2 regions of the Brevibacterium sp. HMSC08F02 genome follow, and region 2 is predicted to be linked to the other one. Evidence: predicted binding sites of a transcription regulator. Region 2 holds the regulator's gene; the other holds the start of a gene.
What was found. Region 2 encodes HspR, which represses chaperone genes until heat shock. Its sites were predicted from a motif close to AAGTTGAGTCNNNNNGACTCAACTT; they were not measured.
Positions count from the first base shown of each region.

Region 1: a site for HspR is predicted at 1,897-1,921, ahead of clpB (ATP-dependent chaperone ClpB). Genes of this name have one in related genera too.

Region 1 is NZ_KV789345.1:39,209-46,445, reverse strand. It holds gene clpB (ATP-dependent chaperone ClpB) at 1-1,846, opposite strand, end outside; gene HMPREF3172_RS01950 (enoyl-CoA hydratase) at 1,976-2,797, shown strand; gene HMPREF3172_RS01945 (NAD-dependent epimerase/dehydratase family protein) at 2,851-3,771, shown strand; gene HMPREF3172_RS01940 (APC family permease) at 3,964-5,409, shown strand; gene HMPREF3172_RS01935 (serine hydrolase domain-containing protein) at 5,412-6,935, shown strand; gene HMPREF3172_RS01930 (hypothetical protein) at 6,986-7,237, opposite strand, start outside.
Region 2 is NZ_KV789354.1:149,925-157,161, reverse strand. It holds gene HMPREF3172_RS05440 (MarR family winged helix-turn-helix transcriptional regulator) at 1-323, opposite strand, end outside; gene HMPREF3172_RS05435 (maleylpyruvate isomerase family mycothiol-dependent enzyme) at 501-1,292, shown strand; gene HMPREF3172_RS05430 (hypothetical protein) at 1,546-2,742, shown strand; gene HMPREF3172_RS05425 (heat shock protein transcriptional repressor HspR) at 2,871-3,326, opposite strand; gene HMPREF3172_RS05420 (DnaJ C-terminal domain-containing protein) at 3,326-4,330, opposite strand; gene HMPREF3172_RS05415 (nucleotide exchange factor GrpE) at 4,468-5,139, opposite strand; gene dnaK (molecular chaperone DnaK) at 5,139-6,989, opposite strand.

The DNA.
Region 1 (7,237 bases), on a different contig from region 2:
TCTTGCCGACACCGGTCGGACCCAGGAACAGGAACGAACCCGTGGGACGGTTGGGGTCGGAAACCCCGGCGCGCGCACGGCGGATAGCGTCCGACACGGTCTCAACGGCCTTCTTCTGGCCGATGAGCCGCTTGCCGATGTGCTCTTCGGCGTGCAGCAGCTTCTCGCGCTCACCTTCCAGCAGACGGCCGGCGGGAATGCCCGTCCACGACGACACGACTTCGGCGATGTCGTCGGCCGTAACCTGCTCGCCCACCATCTGCTTGGTCTGGCCGGCTGCCGATTCGGCTTCTTCTGCCGCGGCGATCTCCTTTTCGACCTGCGGTATTTCGCCGTACAGCAGGCGCGAAGCAGTTTCGAGGTCCGTGTCACGGCGCGCGATCTCCGCCTGACTGCGCAGATCGTCGAGTTTCTGCCGCAGTTCACCCAGGCGGTTCAAACCCGCACGCTGTGATTCCCACGCAGCGGTCAGACCGGACAGGGTTTCCTGCTTGTCTGCAAGGTCTTCGCGCAGAGCGGCCAGGCGTTCCTTCGAGGCTTCGTCGGTTTCGGCCGACAGGGCCATTTCCTCCATTTTGAGGCGGTCAACATCGCGCTGCAGCTGGTCGATTTCGACGGGTGCCGAATCGATTTCCATGCGCAGGCGGCTGGCGGCCTCGTCAACGAGGTCAATCGCCTTGTCCGGCAGCTGCCTGTCGGTGATGTAGCGGTTCGACAGCGAAGCGGCGGCCACGAGAGCCGAGTCTGCGATCGTCACCTTGTGGTGAGCTTCGTAGCGCTCCTTCAGACCGCGCAGAATCGCAATCGAGTCCTCAACACTCGGTTCACCGACGAACACCTGCTGGAACCTGCGCTCCAGAGCGGGATCCTTTTCGATGTTCTCGCGGTACTCATCGAGCGTCGTCGCACCTACCAGCCGCAGTTCGCCGCGGGCCAGCATGGGCTTGAGCATATTGCCCGCATCCATTGCGGAGTCCCCCGTGGCACCTGCGCCGACGAGCGTGTGGATCTCGTCGATGAAGGTCACAATCTGGCCTTCGGAGTTCTTGATCTCCTCAAGAACGGCCTTCATGCGCTCTTCGAACTCGCCGCGGTACTTGGCACCGGCGACCATGGCCGACAGGTCGAGGCTGACCAGCTGCTTGCCGCGCAGACTTTCAGGGACGTCGCCTGCGACCATGCGCTGCGCGAGACCTTCGACGACAGCGGTCTTACCCACACCGGCTTCACCGATGAGCACCGGGTTGTTCTTGGTGCGGCGCGACAGAACCTGGATGACCCGGCGGATCTCAGAGTCACGGCCGATGACGGGGTCGAGTTTGCCGTCGCGGGCCTGCTGGGTCAGGTCGAGGCCATACTTTTCGAGAGCCTGGAAGGTGTCTTCCGGGTTTTCGCTGGTGACCTTGCGACCACCGCGAACCTCCGGAAGAGCGGCCAGCAGTGCATCGCGGGAAATGCCTTCGGCACTGAGCAGCCGACCGGCTTCACCGGAATCAGCGGCGATACCCAGAAGGAGGTGTTCGGTCGACACGTACTGGTCGCCGAGTGCCTGCATTTCCTTTTCAGCACTGCTGATGACCGACAGTCCGGCGCGTGAAAGCTGCGGCTGGCTGACGGAGGATCCGCTGGCGGACGGCAGTCCGGCAACGATGGCCTGGGCACGGCTGCGAATCTCCTGGGGGCGTCCACCCAGGTGAGTGATGAGAGCGCCGGCAATGCTGTCTTCGCCCTCGAGCAGAGCAGCGAGGAGGTGTGCAGGCTCAACCTGCGAGTTTCCGCGCTCCGCGGCGTCCTTGATCGCGGTGGAAAGAGCCACCTGCGACCGTGACGTGAATTTGGTGTCCATGGGGACACCTCCCTTCGTGCAAAACTACGTTCATACAGGTAACTTCAATAAGGTTGAGTCTATTCCACTCAACCCATAATTTCTGACATATTCTTTCCGCACCGACACGGACTTTGGCAGACTGAACACATGTCTGAAGAACTGGTCACGCTCGAATACGACGGCCCCGTTGCCTTCGTAACCCTCAACAGCCCCGGAAACCGCAACTCCATGTCGCGGAAGATGATGCACGAACTGATCGACGCCTTCCGCACGGTCGGCAAGGACACCGACGTACGCGCCGTTGTGCTGGCGTCCACCGGCAAGGTGTTCTCCGCCGGCCACGATCTGCGCGAAGTCCAGGGCAGCGACCACGCAACACAGCAGAACATCTTCGACACCTGCACCCTGCTCATGCGCATCATCCAGTCGATTCCGCAGCCGGTCATTGCCGAAGTGCAGGGCCTGGCCACCGCTGCGGGCTGTCAGCTGGTGGCCACGTGCGATCTCGCGGTGGCTTCCGAAAGCGCTTCCTTCGCCACACCCGGTGTGACCATCGGCCTGTTCTGTTCCACCCCGATGGTGGCCCTGTCACGTGCGGTCAACCGCAAGGCTGCCATGCGGATGCTCCTGACCGGCGAGCCGATGAAAGCCGAAGAGGCATTCCAGCGCGGCCTTGTTTCGCACACCGCACCGGCATACGCCCTGCGCGAGCGCACACTCGAAGTGGCCCGCACGGTCGCCCAGTCGTCATCGACCACGGTCTCAATCGGCAAGCGCGCCTTCTACGAGCAGATCTCCCTGAGCGCAACCGAGGCCTATTCGCGCATGGGCCGGGTCATGGCCGACAACGCCGTGCTCAACGACGCCCAGGAGGGCATCACCGCTTTTCTCGAAAAGCGGTCCCCCGAATGGAGCCACGACCATTCCGAGGCCGAGGGGCTGGTCAGCAAGAACGTCGACCGCGACTAGGCGACACTCGCGGCTTCCCGGGCAAAGCGGTCTAAGCGCGCTAACCTACGCGTATGACCGTTCTTGTCACCGGCGCTTCCGGATGCATTGGGCGCGCCGTCATCTCCGCACTGCGCGCAGCCGGCCACACTCCGGTGAGCGCTGGGACGTCTGCACCGCTCGATGATTCCGTCGAACACATCGAATGGGACATCCGCACACCCGCTGATAACCGTTTCGCCGGGCGTGACTTCACCGCTGTCATCCACGCTGCCGGAGTGAGCGGCGCTCACCTGTCGCGGGACGATGCCCACGGCACCAATGTCACGGGGACCCGCAATGTTCTCGATGCCTTCCCCAAGGCGCGTTTCATCTACCTGTCGTGCGCCGATGTCTATGATCCCCGCCGCGGCTACAAGGACCTGTACGAAGAGCGTGGCCCCGCGGAACTCGACTGCTTCACCACCGAGTACGAACGCTCCAAGGTCGAAGCCGAAAACGTCGTCACCCGCCTGCGCCCGGACGCCCTCATTCTGCGCCCCGCCCCCGTCTACGGACCCGGCGACAGGCGCAATTTCCCCTTCATTCAGTCGCTTGCCAGCAAGAAGGGACTCGTCGAACTTCCGGGAGGCGGCCGCCAGAAAACAGCGCTGGCCAGTTCCGACAATGTGGCCGCCGCCGTGCTCGCAGGTCTCAAGCACCCCGAGGCCTACGGGCCGATCAATGTGGCCGACCCCGAACCCTATGTTCTGCGTGACGCCATCAACACGTTCATGGCACGCGCGGGGCTCGTGCCGTTCCGCTTTGACGAGCGCGCCGCCGACCTCGCCCTGACGACAGCGTGGATGCGCGAAAAGACCGGCCGCAAGCCAAAAGACGGCCTCGACCGCTTTGCCGTGCGCAAGCTCTCCCAGTCCCGCAGCCTCAACCTGGGGCGCCTGAGCAGACTCCTGGGAGTTGAGCCGGTTCAGGGGCTTGCCCGCAGGGACAGCTGAACCGCCCCCGCCCCGCCATAGCACCACACAGGCCCAGCCTCCGGAGCAAAGCCCAGCAGGCACCTCGTGCCCCGTCCTTCTACCGCCGTGAGACACATTGGCGCAGGTCACAGCGGTAGCCGTAGCATGAAGTGAACCAATCGTCTGGCGCTGCGGCACTGAGAGCCCGGCGCTCTTCCCCGGAAGGACATCGTGGCTGAACTCAAAAAGTCGCTCGGTCTTTTCCAGCTTCTGGCTTTCGGCGTGGCCGGCGTCATCGGAACAAGCTGGATCTACACCAACTCGAAACTCATGGACGCCTACGGCGCCGGCGGTATGGTCTTCGGCCTGCTGCTCGGCGTTCTGCTGGCCTCCTTTGTTGCTCTGGCATATTCAGAGCTGACGTCCGCTTTTCCTCGTGCCGGCGGTGAGGTCGTTTTCTCCTACACCACCATGGGTCGCGGCCCCGCCTTCTTCACCGGCTGGATGCTGTTGGGTGCCTACGTGTCGTCGCTGGCGTTCTACGTCACGGCTTTCGGTTTCCTGCTGAGCAACTTTGTGCCGGCCATGAAGACGATGCCGCTTTACACCATCAACGGCGAAACCGTGTATCTGCCGGTTCTGGCGGTCGGCGTCATCCTCACTCTGCTGATGTTTGCGCTCAACTGGTTCGGCGTTGAGATCGGCGGGCGCGTGCAGATGTTCATGTTCGCAGCGATTGTGCTGATCGGCGCAGCACTGATCGTTGTGGGCTTCGCCACCGGTTCGCCTTCGAACTTCTTCCCTGCCTACGCCGAGGGCGCCGCCCCGGTGTCTGACACTCTGCGCTTCATCATTCCGGGCATGACCTTCCTGGCGGGCTTCGGCCTTGTTGCCGTCCTTGCCGAAGACGCAAAGATATCGCCGAAGCGGGTGGGCCGTGCGGTGGTCCTCACCGTCATCACCGCGGGCCTGTTCTACACCGCGGTTCTTGCCGCAACCGCGTGGGTTATGCCGTGGCAGGACGTCGCGAAGATGGACCTGGGCACCGTGTCGGCGTTCACTGAGGCCGGCTTCCCCGTTCTGGGCACCGGTGCCTACGCAATCGCGTTCCTGGGCCTGCTCACCAGCTTCCTCGGCCTGTTCGTAGCCAGTTCGCGCATCATCGTGGCCATGGCCCGCGGCCAGCTGCTCCCGCCGAGCCTCGCCGTCATCAACCCCAAGCGGCAGACTCCCGGCCGCGCTCTCATCGTGACGACCGTTGTCACTCTGGCTCTGGGCTGGCTCGGCCCGGGTGCCGTCGTGTGGTTCCTCGACACTGGCGGCGTGTACCTGGGTGTTGTGTGGTTCATGGTGGTGATCGCCAAGTACCTGCTGCCGCGCAAGTACCCGAATGCGGTTCGCCGTTCCAAGCTGTCGTTCCTGCCCGCGCTCGGTGGTCTGGGCGCTATCGGCGTCATCGTGTGGGCGCTGGTTCCCGGAACATCGTCGTCGCTGGTGTGGCCGGCGGAGTACATCATTCTGGGCGCGTGGATGCTTCTGGGCATTGTCATGTACGTCTTCGCGGCCAGCCGCCGCACGATCGGCTACGACGCAGGTCTGCATGAAATCCTCGGTGATTCCTATGCCAACCTCCACATTGACGACGCCGGGGCCGAAACTTCGAAGAAGGAGCTGTGAGAATGCTTTCGCAGACTGCACGCGAAGCCATTGTTCACACCATCCGCCAGGAGACCACCCGGGTGCCGGAAACGGCGTTCGGGATCATTTCAGACGGTCAACTTCACGAGGTGGAGGGCCGGGACCGGATCTTCCGGGTCGCCTCGATCACGAAGTCGTTCACGGCAGCTGCCCTGACCGGTTTGGTCAGGGGTCTCATTCCGGGAAAGCCGGTGAGGATGGACGATCCTGTTCTCGACTGGGCGCCCGAACTCGCCGAGGCGGGGTGGGCTGAGGACGTTGTCATCGACGACCTGCTGCGCATGTCATCGGGCCTGCCGACGGACGATCCCTGGGCAGACCGCCAGGAGTCGATGTCGCACGAGGGCTTCCTGCGGCTGCTCGGGGAACCAGTCATTCGCGACTTCCCCGCGGGAACGGCCTACCGCTATGCCAACCTCGGCTATGCGGTCGCCGGACTCATCATCGAGCGCGCCGCGCAGAAACCCTTCGCACAGCTCATTGACGAAGTCTTCCTCACTCCCCTGGGTATGACGTCCTCAGGTTTCGATGTTCGCAAACTCGATGCGGATCGGCTGGTCACGGGATACCGGCGCAACCGCGATGGCGAGCTCGAACCGCAGGCCGTTTCGCTGCCCGGCGCGTTTTCGGCCATCGGCGGGCTGGCTTCGACCGTGGGCGACCTCGCCGTGTGGGTGCAGGCGCAGATCGACGCTGTCAGCCCTGGTGGCGACGATTCGGCTTTCCGTGCGATAGCCGCAGCCACGGGCGAAGACACTCCCCGGCGGGTACGCCTGTGGCGGCGAGTGCTGGCCGACCAACAGCAGCCGGTGCGAGCCATGGAAATCACGCACGGGACGTCTGAAGCCGCTCATGGCGGCCCTGAGCTCTTTGCCGTCAGCGGCGGCTACGGCCTGGGCCTGCGCTGCTATTTCGACACCCGCTTCGGCAGCTTCGCCGGGCATTCCGGCGGCTACCCCGGTTTCGGCCTGCACATGCGATGGCACGCGGCCACCCGCACGGGAGTCATCCTGTTCACCGCGCTGACCGGCTACCCTACGGAAGCCGTCACCGCCAAGGCCCTCGAAGCTGGGCTCGCCGTGCAGCGCCACGAGGCCCCCTCCAGCCCCGTGTGGCCGCGCGCAGAGGCACCAACCGCGACCCCCACGGGGCCGGGAGCAGGGATGGTTTTCCCCGTTCGCTCTGTCAGCGCATTCGGACCCAGCGATCGCGCTCTGGAGCTGGTCCGCATTGCTGAGAACATGATCCGCACCGGCGACGACAGTGCGGCTGACGGGGTTTTCTCCATGAATGTCGACCTCGACCAGCCGCGCCAGGAGCGCCTAGCGGCGTGGGCGGCAGCCCGCGAGCACACGGGAGACACCGAAAAGTCGCTCATCGAGCCTCACTTCACAGGCGCCTCGTCAGCTCAGTGGACCGTGACCGGAACGCTCGGCAGCCGCACCGTGACGATGACGCTCAACCCCTACGAGCAGATCCAGGGGCTGAGCATCAAGCTGCACTGACAGACCGGCGTGAGCTCAGAGCCGGGTGTTGAGTCCTGAAGATGATCCGGCTATTCCTGGGCTTTCACCTCAGCGTCTGCACGTTGAATCAGCACTTCAAGTCGATCAGAATTGGAGTGCAGTTTCTCGACGACGGCTTTCAGTGGTTCGCAGGTTTCAGCTTCGATGGCTTTAACAAACTTCAATCCGAAACTGGCGTCAGGATTTCGTCCCAGATCTCGATTAGAAAGAAGTTCGGACCTGAGGGCCTCAATTGCGCCAGGACAATTATGTAATGTGCGCAATAAGATAATGTCCTCCGC
Region 2 (7,237 bases):
CCGGCGAGGTCCGACATCCGCATCTGCTGATCCGGGGCGTCGTGGAGCGCAACCAGAATATAGAGGTCGACCAGATCTACTCGCGTGTTCTGCTTGAGGCTGGCGTCACAGCCCTCGACCACCCTCGACTGGAACAGGTGCCACAGTCTCCAGGCCTGCATGGTCTTGCTGCCGGAGAACATGTTGCGCCACTTGTCAACAGCGCGGATATCCCCGATACGCGATGCGATGTCATAGGGCATGGGGCCGCCCTGGCCGGCTTCCGTGTCAGCCGTATGGTCCTCCTGCACGACCATCCTCTCCGCGTCTACGCGATGTTTCATCGACCTGCCGAACTTCGCTGGTCGAACAAGCCCGAATTCTACACTGCAACCTTAAGTCAAGGTAAATTCAACTTCTTGTTCCCTTGCCATCGAGACAGGCAATAATCATTTGAAGTATCCCATACTCACGATGTCTGCACCTGCCCCGAGCAAGTGCACAACGGTATGGTCGTGAATATGGCTGACAACACCCCGAGCACAGACGACGATCTCCAGCTGAGGATGCTCGCCGAAGGGTTCTACCTGCAGGCACTGGATCAGGTGACACACACCGGAATGGGCGGCCCGTCACGACTGTCCGGATGGACCCGCAAGCATGTCGCGATGCACGTCATCGCCAATGCGGATGCATTTATGCGCTTAATCGAATGGGCACGCACTGGGAATGAAAACCCCATGTACCCGTCGCGGGCAGCACGGGATGCCGAAATCGAACAGCTTGTGGCATCAACTCCCGATGCGGATGTCAGCACAATGGCCCACGAAGCTTCCGAGGAACTCACACAAGCACTCAACACGATGAACGACGACGCCTGGTCGGCGCTCGTACGCACGGGGCAGGGCGAAGAAACCGCAGCATCGTTTATTCCGTGGGCGCGCGCCCGGGAATGCTTGGTCCACGCACTTGACCTCAACATCGGATACACGGCACTCGACTTCCCGACAGCCGCCGCCGACCGTATTTTTGCTGAGCTTCTTGGCTACTGGAAGAAGACAGAGATCCGCGCGAACTTCCTCTTCCACGTGACCGACCGGGAAGATCTCGCCGAGTGGCGCATCGACATTCCCGGAACCGAGAAGAACGAAACTGACTTCAGTCAGCCCGTTGAGGTGACGGGCGAATTCAATGAGCTGCTGCAGTACGCAATCGGCCGCGGATGGCCGGCATCAGGCAGGCAGGACGATGCGAAGGGCGGCGCCGGTGCGGCCACGCCGGAAGATCTGCCCATTCCCCCACCCTGGGTGTGACCGAGCAGCGCAGCGCAGACCGCCTTTTGCCTCATTTAAATAACAATTACTCAGATTTTCCGGGATTCCGGACATTCTGAAAATGAACTCTGCGTAAACACACCGCCCTCACCAGGGACTTTTTCGGCTTTTGAAATTACTTTCGCGTACTCCCTCAGAGTGCTTGCGGGCGCAATTCAGCGATCTTTAGGCTCATGTGGACCTTTTGATCGGCACCTGTTGCCGTGAGCACCGTATGACTCGAAGGATCGCAGTGAAGAAGAACATCCTCGCTCCAGCCGTGGCTCTGTCGCTTGGACTGACCGGCTCGCTCGGAGCAATTGCAGCACCCGCATTCGCAGACGAACCCGCGACGGACACACCGACGCCCAAGCCCCAGCAGGAAGAGCAGCCTACCGACGAAGGCGCCCAGCCTCCCGCACCCGGTGAAGGCGAAGAACCCGCACCCGGCGAGGGTGACGGTAACGGCACCGAAGACCCAAACAACTCTGGTGAGGGCGGCAAAGAAGACCCCAACAACCCCGGCGAAGATGAAGAGGGCACTAACGACATAGGCTCAGCTGAAATCAGTGCTGACAAGATCACCCTGAGCGAATTTCGCGAAAAGGGCATCGACGTCCGGTACATGGACGGCGAGCCCGGCAACACGGTCGACTTTTGGCTGCGCAGGAGCGGCAGCGAGGCCGTCATCCACTCCGAGCAAGTAGAAGTCGATAAGAGCGGCAATGCCGGAGCCACCGTCAAGCCGAAGATTGATGACGAACACGCCGAACACTTCCTCGGCGAATACGAAGTCGACGTGTTCCTGGACTTCGAGACCCATACCGTTAAAGTTGACACCCTCAAGTTCTCGGTCGTTGCCGATGAAGACGACAGCGACGACGAAGCTCCGGCTAAGGACCCGGCTCTGAACCTGTCGGACAAGAAGGTCACCGCCGCTGACTTCGTCAACAAGAAGAAGGGCGTCGTTGCGACCGTCTCCGGCCTCGAGCCCGGCACCAAGGTGAAGTTCACCGTCACCGGTGTTTCCGGCAACGCCAAGAACGTGAAGGCGTACGAAACCACCGCAACTGCCGATAAGGACGGCAACGCCGTCTTCTCCGCAGCCGGTGTCGACAAGTCCAACCCGTCGGCATACCTCGGCAAGTACAAGGTGACCGCTGAATTCGACGACCAGAAGCTCGAAGACTCCTTCGAAGTCGTCTCCGGCAAGAGCAGCGACGCGGGCGAATCCAGCGACGACCAGACCGGAAGCGATGAACAGGCCGGCAGCGGCGGCGGATCCGTCTCCGGTGGCGCCTCGGACAACGTGAGCGGATCGACCACGTCCGGTTCGTCCGGCACCCTGCCGCGCACCGGTCAGGGCCTCGGGGGCCTGGCAGCAGGTGTCGCACTGCTCACCGTCGGCGGCGCAACCGTTCTGCTCACCCGCCGCACCCGCAAGGCCTGAGCAGAACACAGTCCAGAACTGACGCTCTGAACTGACACTAGAAGGGGCGGCCCACACAGGGCCGCCCCTCCTTGTTGCTTGAAAGCCGCGCCGCTCAGGGCCTTACTGCAAAACGGCCGGCGGAGCCGCTACCGGGTACGACGCGACGAAGTGCCCGGCATCAGAACACCGGCAATGCGCCTGGCCGGACGCGCCCTGCGGCCTGCCCCCTGCGAGTCCTCAAACAAGGACACAACATCACCAGATGACGCCGCTGCGAAAATCCTGCCGGCAGTCTCCAGCCGCCTGCGCATCGCGTCCATTTCGGCGCGCATAGCTTCCTGTTCGCGGCGCATAGCCTCGATTTCTTCGCGCATCCGCAGGATCCGCTTAATGCCCTCGAGGTTGATGCCGTCATCCTGGCTCAACCGCTGCACCAGCTGAAGCTTCTCAATGTCATCAGCCGAATAGCGACGACCACGTCCAGCAGACCGCTGAGGCGTCACCAGCCCCAGCCGGTCATACTGCCGCAGCGTCTGCGGATGCATCCCGGCAAGTTCCGCGGCAACCGAAATCATGTAGACAGGGCGGTCAGCGGGAATCATCACGCTTCACCCGCCCTCCGCAGCAGGCCCTCACGCGGATCTTCACCCTCGGTGGCGGCAGCGAAGTCCTCGACGGCCTTCTTCGCATCCGCATTCAGATTGCGCGGCACCGTCACCTCGACGGTCACCAGCAGATCGCCCTTACCGGACTTGGCATCAATGCCCCGCCCACGCAGGCGCAGTGTGCGGCCCGACGGCGTACCCGCAGGAATCTTCATGGTGACCGGCTGCCCGCCCAAAGTGGGCACCGAAACCTGAGTTCCAAGAGCAGCCTCCGGGAACGTGACCGGCAGCGTCATGCGCAGATTGTTGCCATCGCGCGTAAAAACACTGTGCGGTGCAACCTCAACCGTGAGAATCACATCTCCGGCCTGACCGCCGTTGGGGCTGGGCTTGCCCTTGCCGCGAACGCGAACCTCCTGTCCGTCCTTTACCCCCGCGGGAGTACGGACAGTCAGCGGCTTGCCACCGGGCATCTTGAGTTTCACGGTGGCGCCTTCAACGGCTTCCGTAAAGCTCAGACAAGCCTTCGAGCGGATATCCCCGCCCTTCTGCGGAGCCTGCTGGTAGCCACCGAAACCGCCACCGCCAAAGCCGCCGCCGAACAGGTCAGAAAGATCCGGACCCCCGCCGGGGTAACCACCGGCATATCCACCGGCACGAGTCCGACCCCCTCCACCGGTGTTGAACAGTCCGGAGAAGATGTCCCCAAAGCCACCGGCACCAGCACCGCCAGCACCCGCCTGGAACCTGGCGCCGCCGCCCATGGCGCGCACCTGGTCATACTGCTTGCGGGTTTCCGGATCGCCGATCACCGAATTGGCAGCCGAGATCTCTTTGAACTTCTCTTCTGCTTCCGCGTTTCCCGGATTGGCGTCCGGGTGATACTTGCGGGCCAATTTGCGGTAGGCCTTCTTGATTTCAGCATCGGAGGCATCCTTGGAGACTCCGAGCGTCTTGTAGTAGTCCTTCTCGAACCACTCATTCTGCGGTCCCGAGTTCATCCGGCCCCTCCTTTCAATGCCGAAATGGTCTGTTCTTAGGTTCTTCTAGCGGCCGAGGCGGAGCCCCACCTTCCCCGTGGGGCACCTGGGTGCCCCTGCGGGTGGTCGGAAGCTCCGCCTCGGCAGCTGTGAGCGTGTCAGGCTTCGGGGAGGTGAACTCCTACCCGAGCCGCCCGAATGACACGTTCGCCGATTTTGTAGCCGGGCTGCATGACCATGAACACCGTGGGCTCTTCAACATCAGCCGAAGGCTGCTGCATGAGAGCGTCGTGGATGTTTGGGTCGAAGACTTCGCCGACTTCGCCGTACTGCACGACATCAAGCTTGCCGAGAGCTTCCAGGAGCCTGTCGACGTGTTTTTCGTACGGACCGGTGACGTCGCCGGCTTCGCGGGCCAGCTTCACTTCGTCAAGCACCGGCATGAGAGCTTCAACCGCGCCCTGCAGGCCAGCTGCGCGAGCAACCTCCTGGTCGCGTTCCGAACGGCGGCGGTAGGCCGCGTATTCGGCGTTGAGCCGCTGCAGGTCGTCAAGGTAGCGCTTGGCTTCGTCCGATTCCGGCTGCGGTTCGGCATCTTCGATGCCCGAAGCGTCGTCGGGAATCTCAACACCGAGATCCGAGGCGTCGGCCGCCGGCTGCTCTGCACCCTGCTGGGCTTCCGGCTGCTGTTCGGACTCCGGGGCGTCGGCCCCGTCCCCGGCCTGACCCGCGGGGCGGGCCTGACCGGTTTCGGGATCAATCCGACGGTTGTCCTTGAACGAGAAGCCCTGGTCGCTGGCGTCGCGGCCGTCTGGGTTCTCGGTGGTCATTACTTCTCCTCGTCTTCGTCAACGACTTCGGCGTCAACGACATCGTCGTCAGCAGAACCTGCGTCAGCCTGTGCGCCTTCCGCGCCGGCTTCAGCCTGAGCTGCCGAGTAGATGGCCTCGCCCAGCTTGGTCTGCGACTGCTGGAGCTTGTCGTAGGCCTGCTTGACGGCGTCGTCATCGTCACCCTTGAGGGCTTCCTTCAGGGCGTCAACGTCTGCCTGGACTTCGTTCTTGACGTCTTCGGGCAGCTTGTCGTCGTTGTCCTTGATGAGCTTGTCCGTCTGGTAGGCGACAGTCTCCGCGTTGTTGCGGGTGTCAGCAGCTTCGCGGCGCTTCTTGTCTTCTTCAGCGTGCTCTTCTGCTTCGCGCACCATGCGGTCGATGTCTTCCTGCGGAATAGCCGAACCACCGGAGATCGTCATGGACTGCTCCTGGCCGGTGCCCTTGTCGGTGGCCGACACGTGCACGATGCCGTTGGCGTCGATGTCAAAGGACACTTCGATCTGCGGAACACCGCGAGGAGCGGGTGCAATGCCGGTCAGTTCGAAGGTGCCCAGCGGCTTGTTGTCGCGCGTGAATTCACGCTCACCCTGGAAGACCTGAATCGACACGGACGGCTGGTTGTCTTCGGCCGTCGTGAAGGTTTCGGACTTCTTGGTGGGGATCGGCGAGTTGCGCTCGATGAGCTTGGTCATCACGCCGCCCTTGGTTTCGAGACCCAGCGACAGCGGGGTGACGTCAATGAGCAGCACGTCCTTGCGGTCGCCGCGCAGAACACCAGCCTGGACGGCAGCGCCGACTGCGACGACTTCGTCCGGGTTGACGCCCTTGTTGGGCTCCTTGCCGTTGGTGAGCTTCTTGACGGTTTCGGTCACGGCGGGCATACGGGTGGAGCCGCCGACGAGGACCACGTGGTCGATGTCGGACAGGCTCACGCCAGCATCTGCGATGACCTGTTCGAAGGGCTTCTTGGTGCGGGCCAGGAGGTCCTCGGTGAGCTCTTCGAACTTGGCGCGGCTGATGGACTCATCCAGGTGGATGGGGCCGGATTCGCTCATCGACAGGTACTGCAGCGAAATGTTGGTGCTGCTTGCGCTGGACAGTTCCTTCTTGGCCTGCTCGGCAGCTTCCTTGAGGCGCTGCATGGCGGTGGGGTCCTTGGTGAGGTCCACGCCGTAGCCGCTCTTGACCTGGCCGACCAGGTAGTCGACAAGACGTTGGTCCCAGTCGTCACCGCCGAGTTCGTTGTCACCCGAGGTGGCGCGCACCTGAATGGTCGAGAAGTCGTCGTCATCCTTGCCGACTTCCAGGAGCGAAACGTCGAAGGTTCCGCCGCCGAGGTCGAACACGAGGATGAGTTCGTCTTCCTTACCGCGCTCCAGACCGTAGGCCAGAGCTGCTGCGGTGGGTTCGTTGATAATGCGCAGGACGTTCATACCGGCAATCTGACCGGCGTCCTTGGTTGCCTGACGCTGAGCGTCGTTGAAGTATGCGGGGACGGTGATGACTGCGTCGGTCACGGTGTCCTGCAGGTACTCTTCAGCGTCGTGCTTGAGCTTCTGCAGAATGCGAGCCGAGATTTCCGGTGCCGAAAGGTCCTTGTCGCCGAGCTTGGTGGTCCAGTCGGAGCCCATGTGGCGCTTCACCGAGGAAACGGTGTTCTCAACGTTGGTGACAGCCTGACGCTTGGCGATTTCACCCACAAGGGAATCGCCGTTCTTGTTCACTGCGACAACCGACGGAGTGGTGCGGCCGCCCTCAGCGTTTGCGATGACCTTCGGTTCGCCGCCTTCGAGAACCGCGACGACCGAGTTGGTGGTTCCAAGGTCAATACCTACTGCACGAGCCATGTTCGTGTCTCCTTTCAAAAGAGCCTTCGCACTCTGAGTGCATCTGACTCAAGTCTGCTACTGGATGCTTGGGTCGTCAACCTCATTGAGCCTGAGACCTTCATCAAACTTGCGTTCACTAGGCTCAACCCTAAAGGGCCTGACCTTATTCCCCGCCGGAAGAAAAAACGGGAAGAAGTTTTGTGACAGCCGAAGTCGATCTTGAGAAAAATTTTCGGAACCAATAAAGCCCCTGGTCAGGAGGCCAC